Regions from separate parts of the Cytobacillus mangrovibacter genome, predicted to be linked through region 1. Evidence: riboswitches for the same ligand, from Rfam matches in the RefSeq annotation. Region 1 holds a riboswitch; each other region holds the start of a gene.

Region 1 (4,922 bases):
AACCAAATCAAATACATTTTTTAATGGAGCCGGAAACGAACCATTAAAGATCGGGAATCCAATTAAGTAAAAGTCAGCATCTGAGATGATCTTAATCATTTTCTTCGTGTCATCGTTATAAAGATCGGGATTTCTGCCATCACAAAATTCAATATTATACTCTCTCAAGTCGAGCATTTCGATCTCTGTATCTGGATACTTTTCCTTCATTTTTTTTAGAACTGTCTCAACTAATATGGCTGTTTTTGCGCCTATGATTGTACCTGATATACCAAGTATTTTCATTCGTAGTATCTCCTTTCCTTGGTGTTCCTCTTTTTACAGGAAATGTTTATTGCTCATTTTCAACATGCGAACAATAATAACCTAATTATACATTATCATACACTTTTTCTTCATAAATGCGAATTAAAACAACTTATGTATAAATTTAAGTTTATTCACAAAAAATAAGAAAAAGATAGTTGAGGTGAAACGTATGGGACTATTGAATTCGTTTAATGAGTGGAGAGCAAATAGATACGAAAAACATGTATCTCAAATGGAAGAGGAGAATAAATGTCCAGAATGCTATGGCCGAGGATTTTCCGTATACCCTGGGAACGAATATGCCTACCATGCCAATTTATTTGATTGTCCTGGCTGCAGCGGAAGCGGGCAATATTCAGATTGGGAAAACCAGATTGAATAAGAAAAGTGTCAACACCACAAAGGATATTCATCCCTTTTCGGTGTTGACACTCCCTATTTTAAGATGTAACCATTTGATTTCCGCCTTGTTTTTTTGCTTTATATTGAGCTTGATCGGCAGATTTCTTTAAGGTATCTACAGAAGAACCATTCATCGGATAGGTTGCAACACCTGAACTAATTGAAACAGTGATTTCACAGTCTGAAATTCTAATTGGATGCTGAGCTAAGTATTCCGCTAATTCTTCATAAATTTGGTCCACTCTATGTTGAGAAGAGCCCTTTATGATAATCATAAATTCGTCCCCTGCATAGCGGTAGCCTACGACATTTTCATCACAAATACTTTTGATCCCATCAGCTAAAACCCTCAAATATAAATCACCAATATCGTGGCCAAAGTTGTCATTTACCTTCTTTAAACGATCAGAGTCAATCATCATAAGGGTAATTTCTTGTCCTTCTGAGCTAATTAACTTGGATAAATCATTATGAAAGGCACGATGATTTTTCAATCCTGTCAATTCATCTGTTTGTGACATTAAATATATTTTCTCATAAAGTCTTGCTGTCTCTATTGAATTGATAACTTGATTCCCTATAATTTGCAGTAATTCTTCATGTTCCTTTCGATAGGCAAAGTCAGATACACTTTGTGCAGAAATCACTGCTTTTACATGATCATCAATAATTACGGGGACAAAAATGCCGGACTTTGTATCTGTTACTCCAAACGTTGTATCTGTTTGATCAAGACTTACTTTCCGGGGATGAACAATTTCTTTTGTTGTAATGGCTCTAGTAGTAAAATTATTCCCCATTTTTATATAATCTTGTGGATAGAATATGCCATTCTCCACCATAAAAATAAAGTGAATAAGTGGATTTCCTTCGGTGTATAACGCAATAAAAAAGGAATCTGTCGGCATTACTTGAGAAACCATTTCATATGCCTTTTTAAGCAGAACTTCTTCATTCAATGTTTTACTGCAAACTTGGGCAAAATCATGCAAAATGATGTAATGCTTATTTAACCAGCTCATATTTTCCATTTGTACATTTACTTTTTGTAATTGTGATAGTAAAGATTCAACAACCTGTTTATCGCTATCTTCGCCGACCGTGCGAATAATTTCCTTATAGGTATCCCCTGAGATAATATTTTTCTCTGTACCGATCTTTTTCAATAGTTTTGTAATGATCCCTAAGATTTGATGGATATTTTCCTTGTGTTTACCCATTTTTAACACTTCCAAAGATATATTTTCACAAAAAATAGACTAACCAAATACCGATTAATCTAACTCATTCATAGTTATACACGGTAGCTGGCTGGCATTGTCTAATGACTTTAGCCCCTCTAGCTTTGCGTCCTCATTTTTCAATGAATTTGCCTTTTCTATAATTAAATTGGAATTCTGAAAAGTCATAAAATGGTTGTATCTTTACTATATAGTTCTTAATAACCATAGTCAATTCATTTTCAATCAAAAAATGGGAAATAGGCAGAATTTTTTCAAGATTCCCTATTCTAGTTTCCGACTATTGTAGGTCAATTTGAAGTTATATTTTATCCCAATATATATATTATCATAAAATCAAATAGTTTAGCCATGCAAAGCTTTAAAGGGAAAATAAGGTATTCAACTATTTAAAGTGAATACCTTTTTCCTTTACCTATCACGTTATCCTATCCTACTTGTCTGCTAACAAACTTCTTCTTTTGAATATAAATGAGCCTCATTGACAAACAAACGCCAGCAGCAAGCAATCCAACTGTTAATCCAACCCAATAGCCTGTTGCACCTAGATCGGCAAAATGTGCCAGAATATATCCAACTGGCAAACAAATGAGCCAATAGGCGATTAGTGTAATAATAAATGAAATATTTACATCTTTATAGCCCCTTAATGCTGCCTGTGCCGTTGCTTGTATAGCATCCGATATTTGGAAGAATAGGGCATAAATTAAGAAATGGGCAGTTAAAGAAATAACGGCTGCTTCATTGGAATAGAATCCAGCCACTTCATAGCGGAACAGAACGACTAACAATCCTGTGAAGAGGGCTATTATAACAGATAGATAGATTCCTAACCAGCTATATGCTTTTGCATCCTTAAATCTCCCTGCTCCGACCTCATACCCAACTAGGACCGTTTGGGCCATTGAAATACTCATAGGGATCATATATAAGAAGGAGACAATATTTAAAGCAGCTTGATAAGCCGCAATCGTGTTAACATTATATTTACTTAGTAAAATAGTTACAACCGCAAACATACTTGTTTCAAAAAAGATGGATAGCCCCATTGGCACACCAATTTTCAGGATTTCTTTACATTTATCTAAAGAAAACTCTCTAGAATTTGAAAAGATATTGTAAACTGAAAATGGTTCTTTCGTTTTTATAATATATATCGTCATCCCCAATATTAACCAATAGGTAATAGCAGTAGCATACCCTCCACCTGCGCCCCCTAGTTCTGGGAAACCTAATTGACCAAAGATGAATACATAATTAAAAAATAAATTGATTGGCAAAGCCAATAACAAAATAACCATAACAACACGAGTTTTGCCAAGGGCATAAATAAATGACCTTAGAACATTAAAAGTAAAAAAGGGAATAATCCCAAAACTTAGGCCAACCAAATAGTTAAATGCTGTTTCATGCACTTGATCTGGCAGATTCATTGTCGTTAATAATGGATCTAAGAAAAAGAATCCAATAATAATAACGGCAACCGCAATCCCAACCGCTAAATAAATTCCATTCTTCACTATCGACGTAACTTCCCCCGTTTTCTTCTCGCCGAAACGCTGGGCCACAATGGGAGAAACAGCAAGCAAAATGCCGCTTAAGCCTGTAAATACTGGATTCCAAATGGATGACCCGATCGCAACACCTGCGAGTGCAGATGAATGATACTTGCCAGACATAATTGTATTAAAAAACACCATTGAAAACATTCCAAGCTGAGTGATCAGAATTGGAACCAATAAGATGAAGGTTTGCTTTATCTTTTCTTGAATAGTAAACGTTTGGTTCATAGCTATGGACTCCTTGAATAAAATATTCCTTATTAAAATAGTTATAATCTATCATACTCTATCAACCCTACTTTTCAAGTAAATTATCACTCTTTAATAGGATTCTAATAATGATAAATGATTGCGGTCTTTTTCAAACTGTCTTATGATAATAACAATATTAAAACATTGTATTCTTGCACCTGATTAACCTGGTAAAGGAGAATAGTTTAATGACCACTTTTGTAAATCAACAAGATGGTGTTTTTCCATCTGTGTGCCCCCTTGATTGCCCAGATCAATGCGGCTTACTCCTTCATAAAGAAAACGGAAAAATTGTAAAAGTTGATGGAGATCCGAATCACCCAGTAACCAAAGGGAATATTTGTAATAAAGTGCGAAATATGAAGGAAAGAATTCATAGCGAAAATCGCTTGAAATATCCAATGAAGCGAGTAGGCACCAAGAATGAAGGGAAATTTGAACGGATAAGCTGGGAGGAAGCAATTCAAACGATTACTTCTCACTGGAAAGAACTGATTCAAACGGCCGGTCCTGAGAGTATTTTGCCATATAGCTTCTACGGGAATATGGGGAATCTTACAGCGGAAGGAATGGATCGCCGCTTCTTCCACCGCTTAGGGGCTTCACAACTAGACCGGACAATTTGCCAGGCAGCAGGAACAACCGGCTATAAATATACGATGGGCGGAAATCTAGGGATCGACCCTGAAGATACGATTCATTCAAAGCTTATCATTTTCTGGGGCATTAATGCTGTGAGTACGAATATGCATCAGGTAGCTCTTGCACAAAAGGCAAAAAAAAATGGGGCAAAAATAGTCGTTATAGATGTCCATAAAAACCAAACAGGCAGGCTAGCTGATTGGTTTATTCCGTTATTGCCTGGGACAGATGGTGCACTTGCATTAGGAATGATGCATATTTTATTTGCTGAAAATATGGTCGATAACCAGTTTTTACAAGAATACACAATCGGACATGAACAGCTTCGCGAACATGTCGTTCAATACGACCCTGAAACAGTATCTAGTATTACAGGCGTACCTGTAGAAGACATTTATAAGCTAGCCCGAATGTACGGAAAGACGAATCCTGCCTATATTAGGATCGGAAATGGACTGCAGCATCATGATAACGGAGGAATGACCACCCGAACCATCTCTTGTCTTCCCGCCTT
Region 2 (4,922 bases), on a different contig from region 1:
AAAAGATAAAAGAAATGAAGGATAGGCAGCAGGGATTACAGAAAAAGGTCTATGAGCATGGAGAGAATTTTCTTTATTTAGGAAACAGCTTCCCAATAAAGATTTTCCAAGATATAAATCTAACGCAAGACCATGTCGTGTTTGAGGGAGAAACATTGCATATATATGTGAAGCTTCTTGAGGATGAAAGAATAAAGCAAGCTTTAAAACGATTCTATTACAAACAATGTAAGTCATTAGTGGAGAAGAGTATTGCCTCCTATCAAAACAAATTTAAGGAAAAACCGCGTTCCATCCGTATATCAGATAGCAAAACTACGTGGGGAACCTGTGATTCAAGGAGGCAGTTAACTTTTAATTGGCGGTTGGCGATGGCACCTCGTGAAGTAATTGACTATGTAGTCGTTCATGAAATGTGCCATTTCGTTCATCTGAATCATGACCGCTCCTTCTGGCGCCTTGTTGGAAGTATCATGCCTGATTATAAAGACAAGGAGAATTGGTTAGCTTTATCTAATTGGAAAATGACTGTTTAGTATAAAATAATTCCCAATGAATTCTAATAGTAAATGATAATAATGGTTAGGAATTAAACGATTTGATAGGTATTGAATGAAAGAGCAAGAGAAATAAATAAGGGAGGAAGTACATGTTTTTTATCGGATTAACCATTTCGCTTATTTTACTTTTGTCGGGAATCGTTCTGCTTGTACAATCTTCTTATATAATAGGAGGCATTCTATTAGGTTCGGGCATAATTGTACTCATATTATTGATTCATTATTATCGAAAAAGAAATCGTAAAAAAGATAGCGGGATTTCGGATTGTTTGGATTGTGATATTCCTGTAATGAATTGTCCAAGTCTATCATCAATGAAAAAAATGGACTGTGATTGTGATGGAGATAAAGGATTTGATTGTGATTGTAGTCCCAATTGATTGACCTAACAATAGGGAGGAAAAAAACAATGAGGGAGCTTTTGATGACTGTCCCGTGTCATCGTATACCTGAAAGATGTCTTCACTTCAAAGGGAAGCCCATGCCCCTATGTACAAGATGCTTTGCAATGCTGCTTGGCTATCTTTTTACACCGATTGCTTTAGCTTTTCACATGGTCGTACCTTTGTGGGTCCCAATTATTTTGGCGGTTCCTCTTGTAATAGATGGATTTACACAGAAATGGAAGTGGAGGAAGAGTTCTAACCCTACTCGTTTTATAACCGGCATTCTTTTTGGAATTGGGCAATCACTATTTATTTCCATTATGATTTGGAGTATTGTTCAATTCTTTATATAGCGCTATAAAGATTATTGAGAGAGGATGGATAATTATGGAGATAACTGCAATAACAGAAAATGGCATAGGTATTGCTGTTGTAAAATCTAATGAAATCCTAATTAATGATGTTCAGTCGGCTTTGGATTTTATGGCAACAGTACAGTATGAATCAGGCTGCAATCGTATAATTATAAATAAATCAGCAATTTGTGAGGACTTTTTTCACTTAAAAACAAGACTTGCAGGAGAAATATTACAAAAATTTGTTACTTATCATGTTAAATTTGCAATAGTTGGTGACTTTTCTAATTATGAAAGTAAGAGTTTGAAGGATTTTATTTATGAGTGTAACAATGGTAAGGATGTATTTTTTGTTCCAGATGAAGAAAAGGCGATAGAAAAAATGATGAATGTTTAATTCATAATTCAATTCTTTATGGACATTAAAATAAACAATTCGACAAAGAGGTATGCGGAACAATTTAATCAATCAAATATTTAGGTGTGGGCAGATGTTCGTACAAGTTTTATTTGCTAATATTCATAAATACCTATATTATTATTTTTATATAGTAATAAGGAATTAGATAATTAATAAGGGGCAAATCTATTGAAAAATAGAGACGCAAAACTACAGGGGCTAAAGTATGGATTGATATACTATGCCAGCCAGTTGCTGAAAACAATTGTTTTCATTACTAGACCCTTCTATTTAGAAGGGTTATTTTTGTGTGAATTAGGTTAATATCACAGCTTTGACCATGACAATAATTAATAGGGAGAGAAACAAAATAATGAGGATAAGTGTAAGAAAAAAATTACTGCTCGGTTTTATTTCAATTATTATGTTAATAGCGATCATTTCAACTAGTTCCTATTATCAGTACGATATTATTAACAGAAATTATGCCGAAGCCATTGATGAAGGCCTTCAAAAAAATAAGCTTGTTTCTGAGATGCAGGAGTCCGTTTTATCAGAACAGATTGCTTTGCGTGGTTTTATTATTAGCGCAGATGAAACCAATATCAAGCGTTTTAATCAATCACATGATGAGTTTGTAAAAAGTTCAAAAGAATTTTTAAGTCTAAAGATTGATTCAAAGGCACAAAAGATAATCGAGGATTTAATTGAAGTAGAAGTGCAATACCGAGAAGTAGCTTTAGAGGCGATTGAATATAAAAAGACGGAACAATTGGATAAGATTACAGGATTAATGAAAATAAGAGGAAATGCCATCTCTAGCAGGGTAGCTGAAAATGTTGAAAAGGCCCTTCTTAATCAGGAATTGTCATTTAAAGAAATGAGTAAGGAACAATCGAATCAAATCACGCACATGAAAACCTTATTAGTTGTTATTTCCCTAGCTGCATATCTTATTGGAATCGCTGTTGCCATCTATTTAAGCAAAATAATCTCCAAGCCTGTTCAGCAAATTTCAAAATCGGCCGAGCAAATTGCTAATGGAAATTTGCGATTGGATGATATCAAGATCAAGAATAGAGATGAAATTGGTCAATTAGCAGACTCATTTAATCAAATGACCCATAATTTAAGGGAATTAATTGTACAGGTGGATCATACATCCGGACAGGTTGCATCTTCTGCTGAGGAATTGACTGCTAGTGCACAGCAAACGAATGCGGCAACCGAGCAGATTGTAACTGCCATTCAGGAGGTTGCTAGCGGATCCGAAATACAAGGGAAAAATACAGAAGATAGTGCGATAGCAGTGAATGAGATGGCTTTGGGGATTCAGCGAGTAGCGGAAAAAACGGCAACTGTGGCTGAATCGGCATCAGATACGACAAAACAAGCCGTTGTTGGCAATGATTCGATTATAAAAGTAATCGAGCAAATGAGGTCAATAAATAGTTCTACCGATGAAACGAACAAAGTAATTAAAGAATTAAATAGTAAATCAGCAGAGATTGGTCAGATTATTGATATGATAACGGGAATAGCAGAGGAAACGAATTTATTAGCTTTAAATGCTGCAATTGAATCAGCTCGAGCTGGTGAACATGGGAAAGGTTTTGCTGTTGTTGCAAATGAAGTGAAGAAACTGGCTGAGCAGTCACGAGCATCAGCAACCCAAATTGCTAACCTTGTACATGTCATTCAAAATGATACGGTGCGAGTTGCTGATATGATGGACAAAAATACAAATGAGGTCAATGAAGGAATGGATTTAGTACAGGACACTGGAAAAACGTTCGACTTCATTATGAAATCAATTGAGAATGTAAGTGATGAAGTTCAAGAGTTATCTGCTATTTCAGAGGAAATGTCAGCAAGCGTGGAACAGGTCAATTCCTCTATTGCCGAAGTTTCACTAATTGCAAAAGGGGCTGTTGGCCGTACAGGCGAGATAGCTTCTGCTTCAGAAGAACAGTTGGCATCAATGGAAGAAGTCACTGCGTCTTCATCCACATTAGCAAAAATGGCTGAGGATTTAAAAGGTTTGATTCGACGATTTACAATTTGATCCCAACTAATTGGATAGTCTTAAAAACAAGCGCTACTCATCGTAAATGAGATAGCGTTTTTTTATTCCTTTTTGTCAAATGTTATTAGTATAGTGAATACAGGCAAAATACTATTTGACAAATAATATTTTCTTTAATACATTTATAATATTCTATTAATTTATAATAATCTTAATTTAAATAATAGTATTGTAATATATTAAGCAAGAAAGTATAATACAATTCATAGATAAAAGACAGATGTCCATATAGGGTGGAATACCCTGAGGGTGTCAATTAATTAAATGAATCAATATACACAAATTGTTAGCAATATCAGAATTTTAACTAAGGGGGAACATCTATGAAGAGCTTATTCAAAAAGTGGAATCAAGTGAGCTTAGTCAAACAAATCATCATTGGTTTAATTATCGGTATTATTTTGGCTTTAGTTATCCCAGAAGTAGCCAAGCCTGTTGCTATTTTTGGTTCATTATTTGTAGGTGCTTTGAAAGCCATTGCACCAGTGCTTGTACTATTTTTGGTTATGTCAGCTATTGCTGGGCACAAAAGTGGCAAGAAAACGAATATGAAGTCCGTTATTATTCTTTATCTTTTAGGAACTTTTTTAGCAGGTTTAATCGCTGTTCTTGTAAGTTTTATTTTTCCAGTTAACTTAACGCTTGTGAAGGGTGCAGAAGGTGTGACTCCTCCTAGCGGTGTGGTTGAGGTTATTAAAACTTTATTGCTGAACATTGTTGATAATCCAGTGAAGGCCATTTTTAACGCCAACTATATCGGTATATTAGCTTGGGCGATTCTTCTTGGTTTGGCTTTGAAAAATGCTGCCGATTCAACAAAAACACTGATTTCTAATTTCTCTGATGCTGTTTCTAAATTAGTTACATGGGTAATTAAGTTAGCTCCATTAGGAATCATGGGTCTAGTATTTGAGTCAATTACGACAAGTGGGCTAGATGCTCTACTTGGCTATGGAAAATTGCTTGCCGTATTAATTGGCTGTATGATCTTTGTAGCGTTGGTTGTCAATCCAATCATTGTGTATGCATTTATTAAACAAAATCCATACCCGCTTGTTTTTAAGTGTTTAAAGGAGAGTGGAATTACCGCTTTCTTTACACGCAGCTCAGCTTCAAACATCCCTGTAAATATGA
Region 3 (4,922 bases), on a different contig from region 1:
GGGTATCGAGGGTATCGTCAATATATTTTAGAAAAGATACCAACCATGCTGCCCGACAAAGCAATTACCCTTCACGGCATGACAGGTGTTGGAAAAACGGATATATTAAAGGGATTAAGAGAACAAGGATTGCCAGTCATTGATTTAGAGGGACTAGCTGGTCATCGAGGATCTATTTTTGGTACATTCGGATTGTTTCCTGGCAACAATCAAAAAACATTTGATTCCCTTCTATTTCAATCTCTATCTGAAATCAAAGATTCATCCTTTTTCCTAATCGAAGCAGAGAGCAAACGAATTGGCAAGGTCGTATTGCCTGATGAGCTATTAATAAGAAAACAACAGGGCATGAATCTTAATCTACAAGCTTCCATTCCCTCACGTGTTGAGCGAATTTACCAAGACTATGTTAAGCCCTATCTTGAAGAAGGTTGGTTCTATGAGAAAGTAATTGAACGTTTAGCCTTTATTAAAAAACGCCTGAAGAACCGTGAAATTATTGAGTTGTTAGATGAAGAAGCCACCGCTCAGAATTACAAATCAGTAATCAAAATATTACTTGAAGATTACTACGATCCACGTTATACACATAAACATATGGAGTATAAAGAACCATTCCTCCATATTGATGCAGAAAATACACATGATGCAATCAAAGAAATTATGAAGGTAATCGCATCCAAAGAAGCATTTAGTAAATGATTTGCTGCTTTTTTTGAGCTATTTATTACCATTCATTTTGATTTATGTGCTAAAATATGATCATTTTCCAAACAATATTGTTCTTAATATGGAACTTTCTATTGTTTTTTGATATGATTGTATTACATATAATAATAAGGTGTGTGAGATTGGATGATCGGTGAACGCGTAAAAATACTTCGCAAAGAAAAGAAAATGTCGTTATCCGAACTTGCCGAACAAGCTGGCGTAGCCAAGTCTTATTTAAGTTCGTTGGAAAGAAATTTACAAACAAATCCTTCCATACAATTTCTCGAGAAAATCGCAGCTGTACTTAATGTACCTGTCGATCATTTAATACATGAGCAGCCAAATAAAGATGATCTGGATTCAGAATGGATGAAAATTGTACAAGAAGCAATGAATTCTGGTGTTTCAAAGGAACAATTTCGCGAGTTTCTGGAATTTAATCGATGGAGAATTGATCAGAATAAATAACAAATACGAAGTACGAAAACTTATCGATCATGGGTTTTTCGTGCTTTTTTATTTTGGGAGACTTCACTATATTTGTTCTCCAGAACAATAGCATTCATTCGGGGAATAAGGTAAGATTGTGTTGAAAAGGAGGTGACAATAGAATGAGTGATTTTAATCGGATGGAAGAAATGTTATCGACTTTAATTACGATGGTTGGTGGCATGCGGGAAGATATGAATGAAATGCGGGGGGACATCAATGAAATGAGAGAAGACATCAATGAATTGAAAGTTGAACAGGCAAAAATGCGCGATGACATTAATGAATTGAAAGTTGAACAGGCAAAAATGCGTGATGACATTAATGAACTAAAAGTTGAACAGGCAAAAATGCGCGAAGATATCAATGAACTGAAAGTTGAACAGGGGAAAATCCGTACTGAGAATGAAACGAAGCATAAAGAGATTATGAACATGCTTCATGTAATTAAGGCAGAACAGGACTATGTTTGGGACAAGACTGTTCACAATGAAAGAGACATCGTGAAGATTAGAGAAGAGGTACGCCTTTTAAAAGAATAGCCAACCCCCAGACCACTCCTTCATCAGCGTCCTTTATATTAGTGAGCTTTCTTCCACATATACTTATGAAATTTATGTTGCTATAAGAGTGCTAGAGCTCATAGCAATTGAGCTCTGGCCACTTTCTTCAAAATAAAAAGCATTTCCTGAAAGTACAAGACCCCCAAAGAAATACTTAGCTTGATCTCCTATTCAATTAACGACCTTCTATAATCATTTGTTTGACACTATTTTTCATTAAAAATTCTCTGATCTTTTCTTTCTCTATTCCCAGGTTCTTCGCTTCTACCATAAGCTTCACCCATTCTGTGTCAATTCCCTCAACTTTTGATTTTATCTCAACCACATAATTCCCCCCAAAATACGTATCGTATTCCAGGCAATCCAGCCATCTTAGTATTTTATTCCACTATACCTTAGACCTGTGACTTTGCGTCCCTATCTTTCAATAGGTTTGCCTTTTTCTGTGTCTATTTAGATAGATCATTTACTCTATATGTAAATTGTATATGATTCAAATCACTCTCGGTGTTACTTTTTGTCTATTCTGAAAACTTATATTCAACTATTGTTAGCCAACAATCGACATTTCCCTACAAATTCAAAATATTGGATATTAAAAAAGTAGGAGTTATGTAGGTCAAAAGACCATGCTCCATTCATAATTCTAATAAAATAATAGCGAAGCCCGTCGAAACTTTTATTACAAAATATTAAACTTTACTTTAAATGTCATTGACATACTTTTTTGTTTACACTAGAATCTGCTGGTGAAAAGGGAAAGAATAATCGGGGTAACCCATACGCAATGCAGAACAATAACAGCCGTATACAAGGCAGAGGCTACAGTTGTCAAAACCTTTACAAGACGAATAGTGGGTAATTTATTAAATCGAATTAATATGTAAAGAAAACCGGAGAGCAGCACTTTATACCCGAGAAAGAATAGCGGATTTGCTTCGTATAAATCATTCATTAATGGGTTTCCTTCGTTTATCAGTAAGTAGCGAAGGCCAATAAAAGTAATAGCACCATCAAATAAGTTTAAGATCGCTAGATAAGAAAAGGCCTTTTTCAAATAGATCATCCTTTTTTTCATTCAGTACATATGGAGATATCTATACTTAAATACTTGGATTACTTTCACTATGTGATTTATTTTCGAGTAGTATATCTTTAACCTTATTTAAATAATCTAAGACCTCACTTTTCTCTATTCCTAAATTCTTTGCTTCTTTAAGTAACTGCAGCCATTCTTGATCTATTTCAGTGAATTCTGCCTTTGCCTCAACCACGTTCTTCCCCCCAAATATGTATTCATTTATTTCATATTTCAATATCCCCTGGCACATGAAAATTCTTTCGATATTTTTTAGTAAAGTAATCCATTATTACTTTATTGCTTTTAAATAAACAGAACCACTGCGGTACTTCTCCATTTTCTTTCGGAAAGTTGGCACCTTCACATTTATTCTTTCCATTGTCATCGCATCAAAAAACGGATACAAGGTCAAATTATGCCCACATACCGGACACAGCCATTCTCCCCTTTCACTGCTGCTAAATGATGGACGACAACATCGATCACAATTTTTCTGATACATAAGGCACCACCTTTATAAAATAATAAGGCCTTTGAAATAGTCTATTCCTCAGGCCTTCAATTAATGATTACGACGTAAATTTCTGAAATATAACACGAAAAGCATGCTCCCAGTAAATAGAAGCAGTCCACCGATTAGGAGAGTGTTGTAAGTATTGGTTGCTGTTTTAGGTAAAAGTTTATCTGTCATTTCTGGAGATACGACAATTGGATTTGTAACCTCTACATCTGGATTATTTGGGTCCACTGGATTACCCGGTTCACCTGGTTCTCCTGGATCATTTGGATCAACCGGATCAGGATTTGGATCTGGGTCTGGGTCTGGGTCTGGATCTGGATCTGGGTCTGGGTCTGGATCTGGATCTGGGTCTGGGTCTGGATCAGGGTTTGGATTTGGGTTAGGGTCTGGGTCTGGGTCTGGGTCTGGATCTGGATCTGGATTTGGATCAACAGGGTCAGCTAATGCTTCGGCCTGAAAGATAATTTCCACCTCAGCTGCAGAGCCTTGAAACTCATTCCCAAGTTCGTATGGCATTGTTACTTGAAAGAATACAGTTTCACTGTTACCCTTTGCGAGATTTCTTGGTGTGAATCCAGCGAAGTCTTTCAGTTTGCCTTCGAACAAAATAGCTTCATCCTTCTTAACAAGTAAATCTAACTCTTCAAATAATCCTTTAACTGACTTTTTCTTACCTATAAATGCCGTATATTTAAAATCGCGTTTACCTTCGTTTAAAATAGTGATATCTCTTGGCATCCAGTCACCTGGTTTTAGGTTTCCAACCTCAAAAAAATACCCATTGGGATTTGTATTTATATCTATCTCTTTTTCTTCAGCAAGTACACCTATCTGTTCGATAAATACAAATGAAAAAATTAATAATATTAATAACAATTTTATTAGTTTTGAAAGTAAACCTTGATTAATCATGGCATACCTCACCTACGATTTATATTATCTTAAAAAGGTGGAGAAGCAATTCTCCACCTTTTTATTAATAAATTAATTTCTTACTTCCCCAGCGGTTTGTCTACCTTCAAACGTCCACTCTAAGTTAAGTTTTAAGTCTTGTAGTTCGTTTTGTGGTACACCAGTATCATTAAATCTGAACTTCACTTCAAAGTCATCGACAGATTCTTTTCCAGTTCCAGCCTCAATTCCGTCTCTTAATACATAATAAGGGAAAATCCATGCCCATTCTCTATCAAACTCTTGAGCTAGGCCTTCCGGTGTCATTCCTTTTAATTCCTTTAAAGACTTAGTTAATATAATTTCTTTATCCCTATTTTCATCACCAGTATTCACCAAGAAATCAACCATGATTTCACTGGCGTAAGCATCTACTAAATCAGCTGATATTGTGTCTCCATTAGTTTTAGTAGCTGTGTAGTTAGTATGGAGCAATACATTTCCAATATCTAAAGATCCTTCATTAATAAGCTTGAATGTCTTTTTTATCGAATCACCAGGTTTAAAATCAGTGATATCGACAACCGTAGTTGGATCAACAGAAATATCTAATGTACCGGAAGAGAAGTGATTAGTTTGAACTGCAGAATCACTAAAGTAAGCAAAC
Region 4 (4,922 bases), on a different contig from region 1:
AATGTGATATTTTTCCCTTGCTCGATACAAGTCTGATATACTTTCGCCATTGCTTGTAGACGGTCATTTACTGTGAGCTTCTGGAAAATCCGCGTAATATGATTTTTAACCGTATGCTCACTAATATATAATTTATCAGAAATTTCCTTATTCGTAAGTCCCTTCACAATTAACTCGAAAACATCCATTTCTCTTGTTGATAGTGAATAGACTGTTTGAATATGATTAAGTGCTGCACTCAAGACTTCTTTGTTATAGTCAATAACCGATGTTTCATTATTTTCTAATGTATTTTTACTTTCTATGGACGCGGATTGATTATCAGTATAGAATTTTAATTTCTCCTCACTTTTTTGTAAAAATGATTCAAAATCTAATGGTGATAAAGGGGGACTAAATAGATAACCTTGAATGACCTTACAGTTATACTTCCTTAGAATATTTAACTGCTCAATCGTTTCAACACCTTCGGCAACTACTGACATGTTTAAACTATCTGCTAATGAAATAATCGTGGAGATTAACATGTTATTTTTAGGTAAAGTTGATATATCTTTAATAAACGACCGATCAATTTTAATGGTATCGACCGGAAAACGTCTTAAATAATTCAGCGAGGAGTAACCAGTACCAAAGTCATCAATACTAATGTGTACACCTAATTTTCTTAACTGATTTAATGTCTTTGTTATAGTTGTTTGATTTCCCATTAGAATGGACTCTGTAATCTCAATTTCCAATAGCTCGGGATTAAAATTAGTTTCAATCAGAATTCCGTTTATCGTTTCATAAAGATCCTTTTGCAAGAATTGCTGTGCTGAAAAATTGACAGCAACACGAATAGGCGGCAACCCTTTCTTTTGCCAAGCACTGCTTTGTTGTAGGGCATTTCTAAGTACCCATTCTCCAATTTTCACAATTTGGCCAGTTTCCTCAGCTAAAGGAATAAATTCAGAAGGTGATAATGTCCCCCAGCTTAAGTGTTCCCAACGTATCAGCGCTTCTGCACTTTTTATTGTTCCCTGATCAATGTCTACCCTTGGTTGAAAGACAAGTGTAAACTCTTCACGTTCTATTGCTTTACGCAAATCATTCTGCAGCATAAAGGATCGATAGGATTGGATGTCCATTCCAGAATGATATACTCTATATTGATTTTTCCCTTGTTCTTTTGCACGATACAAGGCAGCATCAGCACTTTTCATTAACATTTGTTCATCTCCGCCATCATAAGGGAAAATACTGATTCCTATACACACGGTAATGAATAACTCATAACTATCAATATAAAATGGAGCTTTAAATACTTCTAATATTTTTCCTGCAATTTCCAAGGCATGCTCTCTATCTGTATTCGGCAATAAGATATTGAACTCATCACCGCCCACCCGCGCAACCAAACCTAATGTTTGCACACTGTCTTTTATTCTTTTTGCAATTTCTTGAAGAACTTTATCACCAATAATATGACCAAGTGAATCATTAATATATTTAAATCGATCCATATCTAAATACATAACTGTTAATGTCTGATTGGTTTGCCTTGCATGATTTATCTTTAAGATTAATTGATCATTAAAAAATCTTCTATTTGGCAATTCTGTCAAACCATCATGATAGGCCATATAAGTGATCTTTTCCTGGTATTGCTTCTGATTGGTAATGTCCCGGATCGTGCAGGCAATAAAACAGCGATTATGAACCCAGCGTTTGCCAATCTGAACCTCAGCAGGAAAAGCCGTTCCATCTTTTAATGTAAGAATTACTTCATCTAATTTCTCGTACCCTATGAAATTATTCAAATGATTAACGGCTGATAGAACACTGTTAATATATTCTTCCGTATCAACACCTGTGAAAAGTGTGGTTATGTTTTCCCCTAGAATAGCCGCTTTATCTTTTTTAAACATCTTCTCCGCTGCGGGATTCACCTTTAAGATAACCCCATCCTGATTGACAATGATCATCGAATCAATGGAAGTCTCATTAATGACATTCGCCAGTTCTTCAGAAATTCGCAGCTGTGCTGTCATATTAGACAACTCTGAATTAGCCTTCTCTAGTTCTCTTTTCTTTTCAGTCAAATCTTCAGCTTGTTGTATAAGAAGTTGTTTCATTTTGTAGAGTTGAACAAATCCTTCCACCTTTGCCTTTAAGATGACTGGATCAAATGGTTTTAGAATATAGTCAATCGCTCCAATTGAGTAGCCTGTAAAAATATGCTCGGAGTCAAGATTATTGGCAGTAATAAATAGAATGGGGATATTTTTCGTCTTCTCTCTTGCTTTAATGATTTTCGCTGTACCAAAGCCGTCTATACCCGGCATTTGAACATCTAATAATATCGCAGCAAAGTCGTATTTTAATAAGTGTTTTAACGCCTCTTCACCCGAAAAGGCTTTTATTAAATTATATTCCTCTCTTTCAATGATTGCTTCCAGAGTCAGTAGATTTTCAGGCCGATCATCAACTAATAATAGATTAATTTTTTCATTGCTCTTCAAAATAAAGTGTCCACTCCTCTCTGTAAAGTCTGATTTCCTTATAAAAAAAAGACTACCTATATGGGTAGCCTTAAATAAACATTTACTTCTATGTTTACTTTTTACTGGCAACCCGACTATCATTGTCCCTTTGAGACTTTAGACTCGTAGCTTTGCGTCCTTATCTTTCAATAAGTTTGCCTAAATAATTTAGTTCTAATAGTTTTTGTAAAACTACAGTTTACAGTTGTTTACTTTTTACCTTAAGCACTTCTTCCTATTACCTTGTTAATTCATTTATACTATACGAATAATATTAAGTAAATGATTTTGTCAATTTTGGGAAAATTATGCCGAAGGTGGTATACCGGGGGATTTGTAAATATTTAATTTCTATTTAATGTTTGAATAAATCTTCGTTGAAACTTAAAAAATAAAAATAGAAGCATCCCATAAGTTTTGGTCAAATTGTGGGATGCTTCTGTTAAAATTCTCAGGGTTAGCATTCCACTTTCGTGTTGCTAACCGATCCTTATGTCAAGGGTTTGACGGGCAGATTACATCATGCCGCCCCTAAGGTGAGAGTGTGTAATATCTTTAACCTAGTGTGTGTAGAGTGCGGTATATCAATGTTTTGTTAAATTCTGACTGTAACATCTTTAACGAGGTTTTACTATTTTTTACTGGATTGCGTTAGCAAAATGTTAGCAATTTGCTAGCCTGGTTACGACCACGAAATTAACAATTTGCTATTAACGGATTTACCATATAGAAACGTCAAAAGGTTTTGAATATCATTTTCTATATGAAAATTCCCAATTTATTGTTCTTATATAAGCACGAATATCAATTGTGAAAGGGCTTCAATATTCATCAACCAATTTTGCCTCGATTTTCAACTTGAAAATTGTGTATTGCTAAATTTAATCTTGTTATGTCTTTTACAGATAAATCAACAAACTGTACACCATAAGAAATTGATTTCCCTTTAATGTAATCTTCTCTTCTCATGATTTTACCTTTTAAATCAAATAATTCGCCGTAGAAGGTAAAATTAATTTTTATTATAATATTGTATTTTACAGGAAATTCAAAAGACGTTAGAAACTTCAGACCACCAATACTAAGATCCTCGATTACTCCATTAAAATTCCTATTCTTTAATTTCCCTATAGAACTATTACCAAATTCCATTAGAGTAAAAGTACTTTCTATTTTAGGAAGGTTTATTCTATAAGAATTTCTCTTTTCAATTGGACTAGTCTTTTTAACGATATTTAGGTTATTTTTAGAATATCCACCTCCGATCCAAAGTATACAGGGTTGGCCAGGGGGGATTTATTTTCACAGAAAAATAGAGTATAAAATCGGATTATATCCATAGAATACAAGATTTACTATTTCGCGGATAATTCAGGATCTGTAATTGGAATAAATACTCCTTCCATACCTTTAAAGAGGGAGGTTGTCATATATCCATCTTCTTGCAAAAAATTTATAATAATTTTATTTTGAATTTGGAAATATACCTTTGTATAAATAAATCAATAAGAAGGGAACCAAAAATGGACAATCAAAAATTAGCAGATCATGAATCATTAGATTTACATGAAGTTATCAATTTTAAAACCCTTTGCTTAGCGAAATCAAAACTAATGCAAGGACTCGTATTTGATCATGATTTGAGAGCACTAATGCAAAAAGATGTTGAACAATCCATTCTAGCGCTTGGAGAATTACAGGCAGTTTATCAACGTGCACCTTTTGAAGCTCCTGTTCCTCAAAACCGGCCAACACCAATAATAAATTGAAAGGAAGTATAATTCATTGAATAATGACTATTTAGACCCTATAAACTCGTTACATGTACCCGAGCTAGCTGATACCACATTTGCAATGGATTTCCTTCTTCGTGCCAAAGAAGGTGTCCGGAATATTGCAGTCGCATTAACAGAGTCTGCATCACCTGATGTTAGAACCCTCTTACGAACACAGTTAATGCAAGGTATTGCCATGCACCAAGAAATTACAGAACTAATGATTAATAAAAAATGGTTCCATCCATACGAACTAAGTGAACAGTATAAACTAGATCAACTCTCTGCCAACAATACATTGATGATTGGCAAAATGAATCTATTCCCGGTTGAGACCAATAGAAAAGGTATGTTTGACCGGACACCTGATGATCACTAACACTGGAGGCTGTATAACATGAAGGCAGTAACATATCAAGGTATAAAAAATGTTGTAGTTAAAGAAGTTCCAGATCCAAAGATTGAAAAACAAGATGACATGATTATTAAAGTAACGAGTACAGCTATATGTGGGTCTGATTTACATTTAATTCATGGCATGATTCCTAACCTGCAAGAAAACTATGTTATCGGCCATGAACCAATGGGAATCGTCGAAGAAGTTGGTCCAGGTGTGACTAAG

The links. Region 1 has a riboswitch for cyclic di-GMP ahead of ACFYKT_RS13875 (sensor domain-containing diguanylate cyclase). Riboswitches for the same ligand answer to the same signal wherever they lie in the genome.
Region 2: another riboswitch for cyclic di-GMP. It lies ahead of ACFYKT_RS20540 (methyl-accepting chemotaxis protein); the one in region 1 lies ahead of ACFYKT_RS13875 (sensor domain-containing diguanylate cyclase).
Region 3: another riboswitch for cyclic di-GMP. It lies ahead of ACFYKT_RS13340 (anti-repressor SinI family protein); the one in region 1 lies ahead of ACFYKT_RS13875 (sensor domain-containing diguanylate cyclase).
Region 4: another riboswitch for cyclic di-GMP. It lies ahead of ACFYKT_RS19825 (EAL domain-containing protein); the one in region 1 lies ahead of ACFYKT_RS13875 (sensor domain-containing diguanylate cyclase).

The regions. Positions count from the first base shown of each region.
Region 1 is NZ_JBIACJ010000007.1:78,543-83,464, reverse strand. Features, by position in the region: gene ACFYKT_RS13885 (NADPH-dependent FMN reductase) at 1-285, opposite strand, end outside; gene ACFYKT_RS13880 (methionine aminopeptidase) at 479-691, shown strand; gene ACFYKT_RS13875 (sensor domain-containing diguanylate cyclase) at 750-1,931, opposite strand; cyclic di-GMP riboswitch class I at 2,011-2,095, opposite strand; gene ACFYKT_RS13870 (MATE family efflux transporter) at 2,381-3,742, opposite strand; gene ACFYKT_RS13865 (molybdopterin-dependent oxidoreductase) at 3,955-4,922, shown strand, end outside.
Region 2 is NZ_JBIACJ010000018.1:42,209-47,130, reverse strand. Features, by position in the region: gene ACFYKT_RS20560 (M48 family metallopeptidase) at 1-536, shown strand, start outside; gene ACFYKT_RS20555 (hypothetical protein) at 650-940, shown strand; gene ACFYKT_RS20550 (DUF2085 domain-containing protein) at 970-1,299, shown strand; gene ACFYKT_RS20545 (DUF4180 domain-containing protein) at 1,334-1,699, shown strand; cyclic di-GMP riboswitch class I at 1,872-1,962, shown strand; gene ACFYKT_RS20540 (methyl-accepting chemotaxis protein) at 2,076-3,767, shown strand; gene sstT (serine/threonine transporter SstT) at 4,112-4,922, shown strand, end outside.
Region 3 is NZ_JBIACJ010000006.1:279,174-284,095, reverse strand. Features, by position in the region: gene mnmH (tRNA 2-selenouridine(34) synthase MnmH) at 1-702, shown strand, start outside; gene ACFYKT_RS13350 (helix-turn-helix domain-containing protein) at 856-1,179, shown strand; gene ACFYKT_RS13345 (hypothetical protein) at 1,323-1,742, shown strand; gene ACFYKT_RS13340 (anti-repressor SinI family protein) at 1,939-2,088, opposite strand; cyclic di-GMP riboswitch class I at 2,118-2,211, opposite strand; gene ACFYKT_RS13335 (DUF5658 family protein) at 2,500-2,820, opposite strand; gene ACFYKT_RS13330 (anti-repressor SinI family protein) at 2,867-3,037, opposite strand; gene ACFYKT_RS13325 (hypothetical protein) at 3,134-3,346, opposite strand; gene ACFYKT_RS13320 (hypothetical protein) at 3,407-4,276, opposite strand; gene ACFYKT_RS13315 (TasA family protein) at 4,349-4,922, opposite strand, start outside.
Region 4 is NZ_JBIACJ010000016.1:41,224-46,145, forward strand. Features, by position in the region: gene ACFYKT_RS19825 (EAL domain-containing protein) at 1-2,504, opposite strand, end outside; cyclic di-GMP riboswitch class I at 2,608-2,695, opposite strand; gene ACFYKT_RS19830 (PilZ domain-containing protein) at 3,357-3,821, opposite strand; gene ACFYKT_RS19835 (spore gernimation protein GerQ) at 4,049-4,294, shown strand; gene ACFYKT_RS19840 (spore coat protein) at 4,311-4,679, shown strand; gene ACFYKT_RS19845 (zinc-dependent alcohol dehydrogenase) at 4,698-4,922, shown strand, end outside.